DNA from 2 places in the Nesterenkonia populi genome. Region 1 is predicted to be linked to the other one. Evidence: predicted binding sites of a transcription regulator. Region 1 holds the regulator's gene; the other holds the start of a gene.
The links. The regulator LexA, encoded in region 1, represses DNA repair genes until DNA is damaged. The targets are predictions, from matches to a motif close to TCGAACANNTGTTCGA.

Region 1 (6,650 bases):
CGCTGAGCTGGGCGCGGACACCGTCGTCGTCGACTCCGAGCTGGCCCCGTCCCAGCGGCGCGGCCTGGAGGACATCGTCAAGGTCAAGGTGATCGACCGCACCGGCCTGATCCTGGACATCTTCGCCCAGCACGCCAAGTCCCGGGAGGGCAAGGCGCAGGTGGAGCTGGCCCAGCTGGAGTACCTGCTGCCGCGTCTGCGCGGCTGGGGCGAATCGATGTCCCGGCAGGCCGGCGGTCAGGCCGGCGCCGGCGGGGCCGGAATGGGCTCCCGCGGCCCCGGCGAGACCAAGATCGAGCTGGACCGGCGTCGCATCAACCAGCGGATGGCGAAGCTGCGCCGAGAGATCAGGAGCATGAAGCCGGCCCGGGAGGCCAAGCGCGCCAACCGAAAGCGCAACGCTGTGCCGTCGGTCGCGATCGCCGGGTACACCAATGCCGGGAAGTCCAGCCTGCTCAACCGCCTCACCGACGCCGGTGTGCTGGTGGAGAATGCGCTGTTCGCCACCTTGGACCCCACCACCCGCAAGGCGGTCACCCCGGACGGGATCGGCTACACGCTCTCCGACACGGTCGGGTTCGTCCGGCAGCTGCCCACCCAGCTGGTGGAGGCGTTCCGCTCAACGCTGGAGGAGGTCGCCGAGGCCGACCTGATCCTGCACGTGGTGGACGCCTCCCACCCCGAGCCGGAGGGTCAGATCGCCGCGGTCCGCGCGGTCCTTGCCGAGGTGGACGCCCACGAGGTCGACGAGATCATCGTCCTGAACAAGGCCGACACCGCCGAGGACCACGTCATCGACCGGATCAGACGCCGTGAGCCGCATGTGGCGGTAGTCTCCGCGCACACCGGAATGGGCATCGAGGATCTCAAGCGGCGGATCGCCGACTCGATCCCGCGCCCGAACATTGAGATGCACCTGCTGGTGCCCTATTCCGAGGGGGACGTGGTCGCCCGACTGCACGCCGCGGACGCGGAGATCCTGCACACCGATTACCAGGAGGGCGGCACCCGCCTGCAGGTCAGGGTGCGCGGCCCGCTGGCTGCCGAGCTGCAGCAGTACCGGGTGCAGGACGACGCCGCATGAGCCGGACGGCGGCGGATGCCCCCGCGGCGGGCAGGGAGGCGCAGCAGCTGCTGAGCACCGCCGTGGAGGCGTTCGGGGGCACCCGCCGCGAGGGTCAGGAGGAGATGGCCCGCCGGGTGGCCGGGGCCCTGGACCGGGGCAAGCACCTGCTGGTGCAGGCCGGCACCGGCACCGGCAAGTCGCTGGCCTACTTGGTGCCCGCCGTCGCCCATGCTGTGCAGGCGGAGAAGCCGGTGATCGTCTCCACGGCGACCCTCGCCCTGCAGGCGCAGATCATGGGTCGGGACCTCCCGCGCCTGCTGGAGAGCCTCGAACCAGAGCTGGAGCGCCCGGTGGAGGTGGCCCTGGTGAAGGGTCGCGCGAACTACCTGTGCAAGCAGAAGCTCGCCGGAGGCTTCCCCGAGGGGGACGACGACGCTGAGGCGCTGTTCTCCGTCGCGGCTGAGCCCAGCGGGGGCGTGACGACCTATGAGCCCACCTCCAAGCTGGGCAAGCAGGTGGTGATGCTGCGCGAATGGGCGGAGAAGACGGAGACCGGCGACCGCGACGACCTGCCCGAAGGGGTCACCGACCAGGCATGGCGGCAGGTTTCCGTCAACGCGGTGGACTGCCTGGGCCGGAAGTGCCCGATGGTGGAGGAGTGCTTCACGGAGCAGGCCAGGGCCCAGGCCGCTGACTCCGACATTGTGGTCACCAACCATGCGATGCTGGCCATCGACGCCTTCGAGGGCCTGGAAGTCCTGCCGGAGCATGACGCCGTGATCATCGATGAGGGGCACGAGCTCGCTGAGCGGGTGACTTCTGCAGTGACGGTGCACCTCTCGGCGGCCATGATCCAGGCCGCGGCCTCCTCGGCCCGCCGGCACACGGCGATCCGGGTGGAGCCGCTGCAGGACGCCGCGGCTGCGGTGGGCGCCGCCTTCGACGGGATCGAGGACGGACTGCTGAACAAGACGCCCGGCAAGCCGACGGGGCTCCGCGAGCGGCAGCTCTCCGCGGTCCAGGCCGCCCGTGACGCCGCCAAGACCGCCCTCTCCGACTCCAAGCCCGCGGGGGACAGCACCGCCGGCGAGGCTGAGGCCGGAAGGACTGCCGCACGTGCCCGGCTTCAGGCGGTCTACGACGTCGCCAACCGCATCCTCCAGGCCGACGAGACGCCCGACGTCGTCTGGCTCACCCGGCCCGGAACCTTCACCCCCGGCCAGGGCTACACCCCGGCGGACCCGACCGAGCCGCCGCTGATCTACGTGGCGCCCACCACGGTGGCCGAACGTCTGCGGGAGGGGCTCTTCGGCACGCGCACGGTGGTGCTGACCTCCGCGACGCTGGCGGTGGGAGGCAGCTTCGACCCTGTGGCCGGGCAGCTGGGGCTCTCCGGCCCGAAGGCTCCGGGCTGGGATGCGGCGGATGTCGGCAGCCCGTTCGACTACCCCAAGCAGGGAATGCTGTACGTGGCCAAGCATCTGCCGGCCCCCTCGCTGAATACTCAGCACGCCCAGAGGGAGGAGCTGGGCCGGCTCATCGAAGCGTCCAAGGGTGCGACGCTGGCCCTCTTCTCCTCCCGCCGAGCCGCGGAGGAGGCCGCGGCGCAGCTCCGGGAGCAGCTGGACGTGCCGATCCTCTGCCAGGGCGATGCGACGATGTCTGCCCTGGTGCGAGAGTTCGCAGAGGACCAGGAGACATGCCTGTTCGGGACGATGTCTCTCTGGCAGGGGGTGGACGTTCCGGGGGAGTCCTGCCGCCTGGTGGCGATCGACCGGATCCCGTTCCCGCGCCCGGACGACCCGCTGATGAACGCTCGGAGCCAGGAGGTCGCACGGTCCGGCGGCAACGGGTTCATGGCGGTCTCCGCGGCGCACGCCGCGGTGCGCCTGGCGCAGGGCGCGGGGCGGCTGATCCGCACGCAGGAGGACCGGGGAGTGCTGGCGGTGCTCGATTCCCGGCTGGCCACCAAGCAGTACGGCAGCTACCTCAAGCAGTCCATGCCTGACTTCTGGGCCACCACCGACAGCAGTGTGGCGCAGGGCGCCCTCCGTCGGCTGTCCGGCTCAGGCTAGCCTCCGTTCGGGCTGCGGAGCCGAGTGCATCGCCCCTAGAGGCTGCGCAGGACGGTGACGACCTTGCCCATGATGGCGGCCTCGTCGCCGAGGATCGGTTCGTACTGCCGGTTCTGCGGGAGCAGCCACTGGTGGCCGTCCCGCCGCTTGAGGGTCTTCACGGTGGCCTCCTCGTCCAGAAGCGCCGCGACGATGTCCCCGTTGTCGGCATCGGCCTGGCGGCGCACCACCACCCAATCGTCCTCGAAGATTCCGGCCTCGATCATCGAGTCGCCGCGGACCTGCAGCATGAACAGCTCGCCCTCTCCGGTGAGCTGCCGCGGCAGGGCCATCACGTCCTCCACGTTCTGCTCGGCGAGGATGGGCCCGCCGGCGGCGATCTGTCCCACCAGAGGCACCTGGGAGACGCGCGAGTCGACCTGCTGCCGGTAAGCGTCGAGGTCGACGACGCCGGAGGGGTCCTCGCGCACCTCGGGGGCGTCTGCGGCTGAACCGGCGGGGCCGTCTGCGCTCACCGGCTCGGCGAGGGGGCGGCCGGAGGAGTCGCGGAGCACCTCCATCGCCCGAGGCCGCCCAGGATCGCGGCGGATGTAGCCGAGCTGCTGGAGCCTGCCCAGCTGATGGGTGACGGAGGAGAGGGAGGCCAGGCCGCAGGCGTCGCCGATCTCTCGCATGGACGGCGGATAGCTCCGCTCGGCCAGCGCCTCCTGGATGATGTCGACGATCCTCCGCTGCCGCTCCGTCAGCGATGCCGCGTCATTTTCCATGTCATACCCCCGCAGTTGGATGGTCTGTGTCTTCGAGCGCTCTCGAATGCTGGTTCGAAGCCTACGGGAGTTCGGACACAGTTTCCATCATTGTGTTCGATTCGAGGTAGAAGCTATCGAAGATGTGTGCTAAAAATAGAACAGATGTTCGAATCGACGTTCGAGCTCACTACAGGAGGACACCATGACCAGCACCGCATCGCAGACTTCGGGCATCCAGCTGACCCGCAGGGGGCGGCTCGTGCTCTTGGGCCTGCCCTCCATGCTTGCTGCTGCGGCCTTGGCGGCCCTTCTCCTCTTCGGCCTGTCGGGCCTGACGAACCAGGCCCAGGCCTCTTCGCAGGAGGTCTCTGGGGTGGAGGCTGTGGAGGTCACCGTCGCACCGGGGGAGACTCTGTGGGAACTGGCCCAGCGGGCTGAGTCGCAGGCTCCGGTGCAGGAGACCATCACCCGCATCGCGGAGATCAATGACTTGGATTCCTCCCAGGTGGAGGCGGGACAGACCCTGTACCTGCCTGCTGCTCAGTAACGGACACCCTGCCTGACCGCTCGGCCATAGGATGGAGCGGTGACTGACGCTCAGAGTTCGAATGCACGCGCTGACCGCCTGGCCGCACTGCCCATCCGTGAGGAGCTGAAGGGGCAGCAGCCCTATGGCGCTCCTCAGCTGACCGTGCGGGCGATGCTCAACGTCAACGAGACCACGCATGAGGTGCCCGCCGACGTGGTGGACGCCATCACCAAAGAGGTGCGCGTGGCCGCCGCGCAGATGAACCGGTATCCGGACCGCGAGTTCACCGTTCTGCGGGAGAAGCTCGCAGACTTCCTCAGCAGGGACCTGCCGCAGGCTCACTTTACCGCGGAGCACATCTGGGCGGCCAACGGTTCCAACGAGATCATGCAGCACCTGCTCCAGGCCTTCGCCGGCCCGGGCCGGTCCGTCATGGCCTTCCCTCCCACCTATTCGATGTACCCGCTGTATGCCCGGGGCACCTACAGCGACTACATTCCCGGCACCCGCAACGAGGACTACACGCAGTCCGCCGAGGATGTCGCTGCGCAGATCCGCGAGCACCGGCCGAACGTCGTCATCCTCACCTCGCCCAACAACCCCACCGGCACCGCTCTGGACCTTGATGTGGTGCGGGCCGCCTATGAGGCCGCGGCCGAGTCCGCGACCATCGTGATCGTGGATGAGGCCTACGGTGAGTTCCGCCAGCCCGGCGTGGCCTCAGCTCTGGAGCTTCTGGAGGGCCGCCCCCGGCTCGTCGTCACCCGCACCATGTCCAAGGCCTTCGCCATGGCTGGGGGCCGGCTCGGATATCTCGCCGCAGCGCCGGAGATCACCGACGCACTGCGACTGGTGCGTCTTCCCTACCACCTGTCGATCTACACCCAGGCGGCAGCCTGCGCCGCGCTCGATCACGCCGAGAGCCTCATGGCCAATGTGGAGAAGATCAAGGTTCAGCGGGACCGGATCGTCGAGGAGCTCACCGCCATGGGTCTGGCACCCAGCCCCTCGGACGCCAACTTCGTGTTCTTCGGAGGCCTCGAGGATGAGAAGGCAGTCTGGCGGCACCTGCTTGACGACGGAGTGCTGGTCCGTGACGTCGGCATCGCCGGCCATCTCCGGGTCACTGCCGGCACCGAGGAGGAGACCACCCTTTTCCTCGACTCACTGCGCCGCTCACTGGGCCGTTAGACTGGAGGACCTATGGGAGCTGAACTGATTGAGGGCCGCGTCGCCCGGATGGAGCGCACCACCAGCGAGTCGCAGGTGAGCGTGCGCATGGACTTGGACGGCACCGGCACCTCGAACATCTCCACCAGCGTGCCCTTCTACGACCACATGCTGACTGCGCTCAGCCGGCACTCCCTCATCGACCTGGATGTCCAGGCTCAGGGCGACACCCACATCGATGTCCACCACACAGTGGAGGACACGGCCATCGTCCTCGGCGAGGTCCTGCGCGCCGCACTGGGCGACAAGCGCGGCATCCGCCGGTTCGGCAGCGCCATGGTCCCGCTGGACGAGGCTCTCGCCCAGGCGGTCGTCGACGTCTCCGGCCGGCCCTACCTGGTGCACTCGGGGGAGCCCGACGGCCAGCAGTACCACCTCATCGGCGGGCACTTCACCGGCTCCATGACGCGGCACGTCTTCGAAGCCATCACCCACCACTCCGGAATCTGCCTCCACATGCAGGTCCTCGGCGGCCGCGACCCGCATCACATCGTCGAGGCGCAGTTCAAGGCGTTCGCCCGAGCCCTGCGCGCGGCTGTGGAATCTGACCCCCGCACTGACGAGATTCCCTCCACCAAGGGAGCACTGTGAGCACCCTGCCCACCGTCGCTGTCCTCGACTACGGGTCCGGCAATGTCCACTCCGCGGTGCGTGCCCTCGAGCAGGCCGGCGCCGAAGTGGAGCTCACCCAGGACCGCCAGAGGCTGCTGAACGCCGACGGGCTCGTCGTCCCCGGCGTCGGCGCCTTCGCCGCCGTCATGGAAGCTCTGACCTCCACCGAGGCCCCCCGCTGGATCGGTCAGCGCATCGCCGGAGGCCGCCCCGTGCTCGGCATCTGCGTCGGCCACCAGGTCTTCTTCGAGCGCGGAGTCGAGCACGGCATCGTCGCTGAGGGCCTGGGGGAGTGGCCCGGCGAAGTCACGGCCCTGCCTCAGGACGTCGTCGTGCCCCACATGGGATGGAACACCGTGAACGCTCCGGAGGGCAGCGTGCTCTTCGAC
Region 2 (6,650 bases), 370 kb from region 1:
AGGAGCCTCGGAAGCCAGGCCTGAGCCGCTGGCGCTGAGCGTGACGAGCAGCGGCGCGTTCATCCGCCGCCGGGCGGTGACGATGGTCCGGGCGGCCAGGAACAGGAGGTACATGCCGCCCACGGTGCTGAGGATCTCGTAGGCCACGGGCGAGGCGTCGAAGATCGCTGCGAGCCCTGAGGCGGTGAGGGCCGCCCAGACGAAGACTGCCGTGCATGAGCCGGTGGCGGCCCCGAGGCCCGCCCTGCGGGAGGAGAGCGCGCAGCGCAGCGACAGCATAGTGTCCGGCCCTGGGGTCACGGCGACGACGGCCGCGGCGGCGAGCAGTCCGAGGTAGCTGGCAAAAGTCACCTGGTCATCCTCAGCCGGCCAATGCGAAGCCACAAGCTGTCTTTTCTGTATGATTGTTCGGCATTGCCTGATAATGGATCGATGCTCAACCCTCAGCGGCTCCGCGTCCTGCAGGCGGTGATTGCGGCCGGCTCTCTGCAGGCCGCGGCCCGAAGCCTGCACTACTCCCCCGCCACTGTCAGTCAGCACATGGCGGAGCTTGCCAGGGAGACCGGCCTGAAACTGTTCGTCCGCCGCGGCCGCGGCCTGGAGGCCACCCCGGCGGCGCTGCAGCTGGCCGAGCAGGCCGAGGACGCGCTGGCCGCCCTCGATCGGCTGGCGCGCAGCGCAGAAGACATGCGCCGCGGGCACAGTCAGCAGCTGACCCTGGCCTCCTTCTCCTCAGCGGCGAAGGAATGGCTTCCCCATGTGGTCGCTGCGGTGCGGCAGGACTCCCCGGAGGTCATCGTGGAGATCAGCCTCAACGAGACTCCCGCGGGCAGGGCGCCCCGTCCGGCGGATCTGGACGTGCGCCAGGAGAGCCTCGAAGCGCCGCAGGAGCACATCGACGGGTATCTGCGCTATTCGCTGGGCGTGGAGGAGTTCGACGTCGCGCTTCCGGCTGGGCACCGGCTCGAGAACGTGGAGAAGGTGGCGGTGCATGAGCTCTCCGAGGAGCTGTGGATCGACCACGACATCTTTGACACCCCCGCCACCCGGATCATCCGGTCGGCCTGCCGGGCCGCCGGGTTCGCCCCGAACGTGGTGGCCCGGCTCGATGACCACTATGCGGCTCTGAGCCTGGTGGAGGCCGGCGTCGGGGTCACAGTCCTCACCCGGCTGGCACTGCAGGATGCGCCGCCGAATGTGAGCATCCGCCCGCTGCACAGACCGCAGGTGCAGCGCCGGGTGGTGGCGCATGTGCGGCAGGACCGGGGCAGCAGCCGACCGGTCGCCGTCGCACTGGAGACCCTCCAGCACTTGGCCGCGGAAGCCGGCCTCCGCCCGGAGAGCTGAATCCAGCAGACGCGCGGAGGGCCCCACCCGAGCGGGTGAGGCCCTCCGTGAAGAGTCAGTCAGAGGTGACTGATCAGACGCTGAAGTACAGCTCGAACTCAGCGGGAGTGGTGCGCATGCGGATCGGGTCGATCTCCTCCTCATGCTTGTACTCGATCCAGGCCTGGATCAGCTCCTCGGTGAAGACGCCGCCCTCGAGCAGGAAGTCGTGGTCGGCCTCCAGGGCTGCCAGGGCCTCCTCGAGGCTGCCGGGAGCCTGCGGGATGTCCTTGAGCTCCTCAGCGGGCAGCTCGTAGAGGTCCTTGTCGACGGGCTCGTGGGGCTCGATGCGGTTCTTGATCCCGTCCAGGCCGGCCATCATCATGGCGGCGAAGGCCAGGTAGGGGTTGCCCGAGGCGTCAGGGGCGCGGAACTCGAGGCGCTTGGCCTTGGGGTTGGAGCCGGTGATCGGGATACGGACCGCGGCGGAGCGGTTGCCCTGGGAGTAGACCAGGGAGACGGGCGCCTCGTAGCCCTTCACCAGTCGCTTGTAGGAGTTCACCGTCGGGTTGGAGAAGGCCAGCACGGCGGCTGCGTGCTTCAGCAGGCCGCCGATGTACCAGCGAGCGGTGTCGGAGAGGTTGGCGTAGCCGGCCTCGTCGTAGAAGAGGGGCTCGCCGCCGCTCCACAGGGACTGGTGGCAGTGCATGCCGGAGCCGTTCTCCTCGAAGACAGGCTTGGGCATGAAGGTGGCTGCCAGGCCGTACTTGGCGGCGGTGTTCTTCACCACGTACTTGAACTTCTGGATGTCGTCGGCAGCCAGAGTCAGGGTGTTGAACTTGTAGTTGATCTCCTGCTGGCCGGGGCCGGCGACCTCGTGGTGGGCGCGCTCCACGGACAGGCCGGCGCGCTCCAGGGCGAGGACGATCTCGTCACGGACCTCAGCGGACTTGTCCTGCGGAGTCACGGGGTAGTAGCCGCCCTTGGTGGCGAGCTTGTGCGCGTCCGGGACGCCGTCGAACTCGCCGCTCTTGCCGGAGCCCCAGTTGGCCTCCTTGGCGTTGACCTTGAAGAAGGACTCGTTCGGGGAGTTGCTGTAGGAGACCTCGTCGAACAGGAAGAACTCAGCCTCGGGGCCGAAGAAGGCGGTGTCGGCGATGCCGGAGGAGGCGAGGTACTCCTCGGCCTTCCGGGCGATGCCGCGGGGGTCGCGGGCGTAGGGCTCGCCGGTGCGGGGGTTGATGATGGAGAAGGTCATCACGAGGGTCTTGGCCTCGCGGTACTCGTCGAGGAACGCGGTGGTGGGGTCCGGGATGAGCTGCATGTCAGACTCCTGGATGCCCTGGAATCCGCGGATGGAGGAGCCGTCGAAGAGCTGGCCGTTCTCGAAGAAGTCGAGGTCGACGGTGTGGGCCGGAACATTGAAGTGGTGCTGCAGGCCGGGCAGGTCGGTGAAGCGAATGTCGACGAACTTCACGTCCTCATTCTTGATGAAGTCGAGAACTTCCTGGGGGCTGGAGAACATGCGGTACTGCTCCTCATCGTGTGAGTCGGTCATCGGACTCCTGAGCTCCGGTTCAGCAACTCGGCCTCAGGCAGACATCTGACACACTACCGACCCTTGGGTTTCCCGCCGGTCACGCAAATGTTTCCAAGATGTTAACGGGGACTCTCATCCGTACACTGGTCGCTTGTGACTGCAGAGCACGACGACGAATACCCCGGCGATCTCCTGGGGCTCCCCCCTGATGGCCCAGGCGCTTTGGCCCCCTTCGGCAGACGGGTGCTGGCCCTGTTCATCGACTGGGGCATCGCCTCGCTGATCTCCTTCGCGTTCTTCGGCTTCGACGAACTGGTCACACTGGGAATCTTCGTGCTCATGCACGTGCTGCTGGGCGGCCTGCTGGGCGTCACGATCGGCAAACGTCTGATGCGCATCCAGGTGGTGCGGCTGGGCAACGGCGGGCCCGCCTCGATCCCCGGCCCGGCGTGGTCGAGCCTGCGAACGGCGATGCTGCTCCTGATCATTCCCGTACTGCTGATCTCCCCGGACGGCCGCGGCGCCCATGACAGAATTGCTGGGACCGTTCAGCTCCAGATGTGAGGAACACCCATGACTGAGCCCCGCACCGTCCCCCTGCGCCTGGCTGCCCTTTCGCTGAGCGCTGCCGTGCTGCTGACGGCCTGCGGTGGCGACGGCGAGGAGCAGTCGGCTGAGGATGAGCAGGAGAGCATCCCCAGCCCCACGCTTGAAGGCGGCGAGGATCAGGCTGAGGGCGGTGACTCCGGGGATGACGAGGAGGGCGGCAGCGCCGTCCCGGATGAGGACGAGATCCCGGACCGGCCGGCGTCGAACACCACTGGGTTCTCATATGCGGAGTCCATCACCGAGCCTTCTATCTTTCCGAAGTCTGTGGTCTCCAACGGGCGGGGCCTCGCGATCGCGAACAACATGATCTACCGGAACAGCTCCACGCTGTACGACACCGAGGAGCGGGAGCTGGTCCAGGAGCTGGATGCGACGCTGAGCCCCGCTGACTTCGGCGTGGACGGCTACCCGGATGAGGTGACCGGCGCGCCCGTGGAGGCGGTGTGGACTGAGGACGGCGAGTACGCGTACGTCTCCCAGTACCGCTTCCGGGACTACGGCGCGGACGCCTACGACGACTGCCGCAACGGGGATGCCGTCGAGCCCACCGCCCTGTTCCGCTACAGCGTGGAGGAAGGCGACTGGGACGACTTCATCGAGGTGGGCCGCGTCCCCAAGTACCTCGCAGTGACCCCGGATGCCTCCACCCTGCTGGTCTCCAACTGGTGCGACCACGACCTCTCCGTGGTGGATGCCGAGTCCGGGGAGACCACGGAGCGCATCCGGCTGAACTCGCAGCCCCGCGGCATCGCCCCTATGCCGGACAACCAGACCGTGTACGTCACTGCCATGTACGCCGATGAGATATACGAGGTGGACCTGGAGACCGGCGAGGCGGAGATGTTCTACAACCAGGGCGAGCGCCCCCGGCACCTGGTCCTCTCCCCCGAGGGCGACGTCCTGTATGCGACGTTCTCGGGCTCGGACCAGATCGTCGCGTTCGACACGGAGACCAACGAGGTGATCGATTCCACCCCGACGGGCCGGGAACCGCGGACCATGGACATCTCCGCAGACGGCACCGCCCTGTTCGCCGCGAACTACTACGACAACACGATCTCCAAATTCGACGCTGAGACCTTGGACGAGATCGAGACGCTGCCTGCGGGCGAGTATCCCATCGGGGTCACCTATGACGAGCTCTCCGGCACGGTGTGGGTCTCCAACTACCACGACGGCGGTGCCCTGATGATCTTCGACGACACTGTCGAGCAGTAGCGGCTCGGGACACCGCGCAATCAGCTGCCGGTGCAGAGAGCGACGCAAGGCCTTTGCGACAGCCCCTGCTCCTGCGAGTGCGAAGCCTGCTGCTATGCCTCGGGAACTGTCCGCTCGTGGACGCTGCTGAGCCACGCGCAGCCATAGACGTGGACTCGAATATATGTTCGAATATCGTCCATGCGGTGGGAGAACCAGAAGATCCACGATGACGCCGGCACACCGGCCGCGGCGCCCCTCATCCCGATGCAGGGACTCCTGCGCAGCGTCCGCACACCTGAGTTCGACGGCATCACGTTCCATGAGGTTGCGGCCAAGACTGCTCTCAACAAAGTGCCCGGCCAGTCCAATATGCCGTTCAAGTGGACCGTTAACCCAACGCGTGGATGCAGCCATTCCTGTAAATATTGCTTCGCGAGAAATACGCATAGTTATTTGGATATGGGGACGGGCGAGGACTTCGACACGCAGATCGTTGTGAAGACGAATGTGGCTGAGGTGCTGAGGGCGGAGCTGGCTAAGGCGTCATGGAAGCGCGAGCACGTTGCCTTGGGCACCAACACGGACCCGTATCAGCGGTTGGAGGGCCGGTATCAGCTCATGCCCGGCATCATCCGGGCGTTGGCGGACTCGGAGACGCCGTTCTCCATCCTCACCAAAGGGCCCCTGCTGAAAAGGGACCTGCCCCTGCTGGTCGAGGCGTCCAAGAGGGTGGATGTTTCTGTGGCCGTGTCCCTGGCCATCATGGACCCTCCTCTGCAGCAGGCCGTGGAGCCCGGCACCCCCAATCCCACGGCCCGGCTCAACCTGGTCCGCACTGTCGCCGACGCAGGCTTGAACGTGAATGTTCTGGCGATGCCGATTCTGCCCTGGCTGACCGACTCTGAGGATCATCTCGACTGGCTGCACGGCTCCCTGAAGGAGGCTGGCGCCAGCTGGGTGAGCACGGGGGCTCTTCACCTGCGGCCCGGCGCCCGCGAATGGTTCATGCAGTGGCTGCAGCAGGAGCACCCCGCCCTGGTGCCCAGATACAGGCGGCTCTACAGCGGCAAGCACGGCTTCGGAAGCTATGCCTCCAAGGAGTACAAGCAGTGGCTGGGAGCCAGGGCGGCGGAAGCACGACGCCGGCATGGCTTCGAACGGGACAGCGATCTGCGCTGGCGAGGCCGCACCTCCCCCGAGGAGTCCGCCCCGCAGCAGCGCGCCGATGACCCGCAGCTGCAGCTTCCCGGGCTGGAGCTCTCCGGACAGGCGCAGGGCGCCCTGTGGTGAGATAGCAGGCATGACGTTCACCCACGCCGCCGACTTCACCACTCGCCCCACCCTCGAAGGGCACTTTGGGATGAGCGCCTCCACCCACTGGCTGGCCACCGCCTCAGCACAGTCCGTCCTGGAGCGCGGCGGCAACGCTTTCGACGCCGCAGCCGCGGGGGCGTTTGTCCTGCATGTGGTGGAGCCGCACCTCAACGGCCCCGGCGGCGACATGACGGGAGTCTTCGCCGCCGCAGATGACCCCACGCCCATCGTCCTGAACGGACAGGGCCCCGCGCCGGCGGCCGCCACCCTGGAGCACTGCGCAAGTCTGGGCCTGGACCGGGTTCCAGGAGCGGGCGCGCTGGCCGCCGCCGTGCCGGCGGCCGTCGACGCGTGGCTGCTGCTCCTGCGCGACCACGGCACCTGGGAGCTGGCCCGTGTCCTGGATTTCGCCATCGACTACGCGGAGAACGGGCATCGGGCCGTGCCCGCCATCAGCGGCATCATCCGCACCGTTCAGGAGCTCTTCACCGAGCATTGGCCCACCTCTGCTGCGCAGTGGATGCCAGGGGGCCGTGTCCCTGAGCCGGGTGAGACGCTCACCAACCCGGTCTATGCGAAGGTGCTGCGCGGCCTGGTGGAGGCTGGTGCGGAGGCAGCTGACCGCCAGGGTCGCATCGATGCCGCGCGTACTGAGTGGAAG

Region 2: a site for LexA is predicted at 4,849-4,864, ahead of FWJ47_RS07185 (Rv2578c family radical SAM protein). Genes of this name have one in related genera too.

Annotation. Positions count from the first base shown of each region.
Region 1 is NZ_VOIL01000001.1:1,184,567-1,191,216, forward strand. Features, by position in the region: gene hflX (GTPase HflX) at 1-1,084, shown strand, start outside; gene FWJ47_RS05510 (ATP-dependent DNA helicase) at 1,081-3,141, shown strand; gene lexA (transcriptional repressor LexA) at 3,177-3,908, opposite strand; gene FWJ47_RS05520 (LysM peptidoglycan-binding domain-containing protein) at 4,093-4,437, shown strand; gene FWJ47_RS05525 (histidinol-phosphate transaminase) at 4,477-5,610, shown strand; gene hisB (imidazoleglycerol-phosphate dehydratase HisB) at 5,623-6,240, shown strand; gene hisH (imidazole glycerol phosphate synthase subunit HisH) at 6,237-6,650, shown strand, end outside.
Region 2 is NZ_VOIL01000001.1:1,559,347-1,565,996, reverse strand. Features, by position in the region: gene FWJ47_RS07210 (LysE family translocator) at 1-351, opposite strand, end outside; gene FWJ47_RS07205 (LysR family transcriptional regulator) at 433-1,347, shown strand; gene glnA (type I glutamate--ammonia ligase) at 1,421-2,851, opposite strand; gene FWJ47_RS07195 (RDD family protein) at 3,020-3,430, shown strand; gene FWJ47_RS07190 (beta-propeller fold lactonase family protein) at 3,440-4,693, shown strand; gene FWJ47_RS07185 (Rv2578c family radical SAM protein) at 4,874-5,965, shown strand; gene FWJ47_RS07180 (gamma-glutamyltransferase family protein) at 5,976-6,650, shown strand, end outside.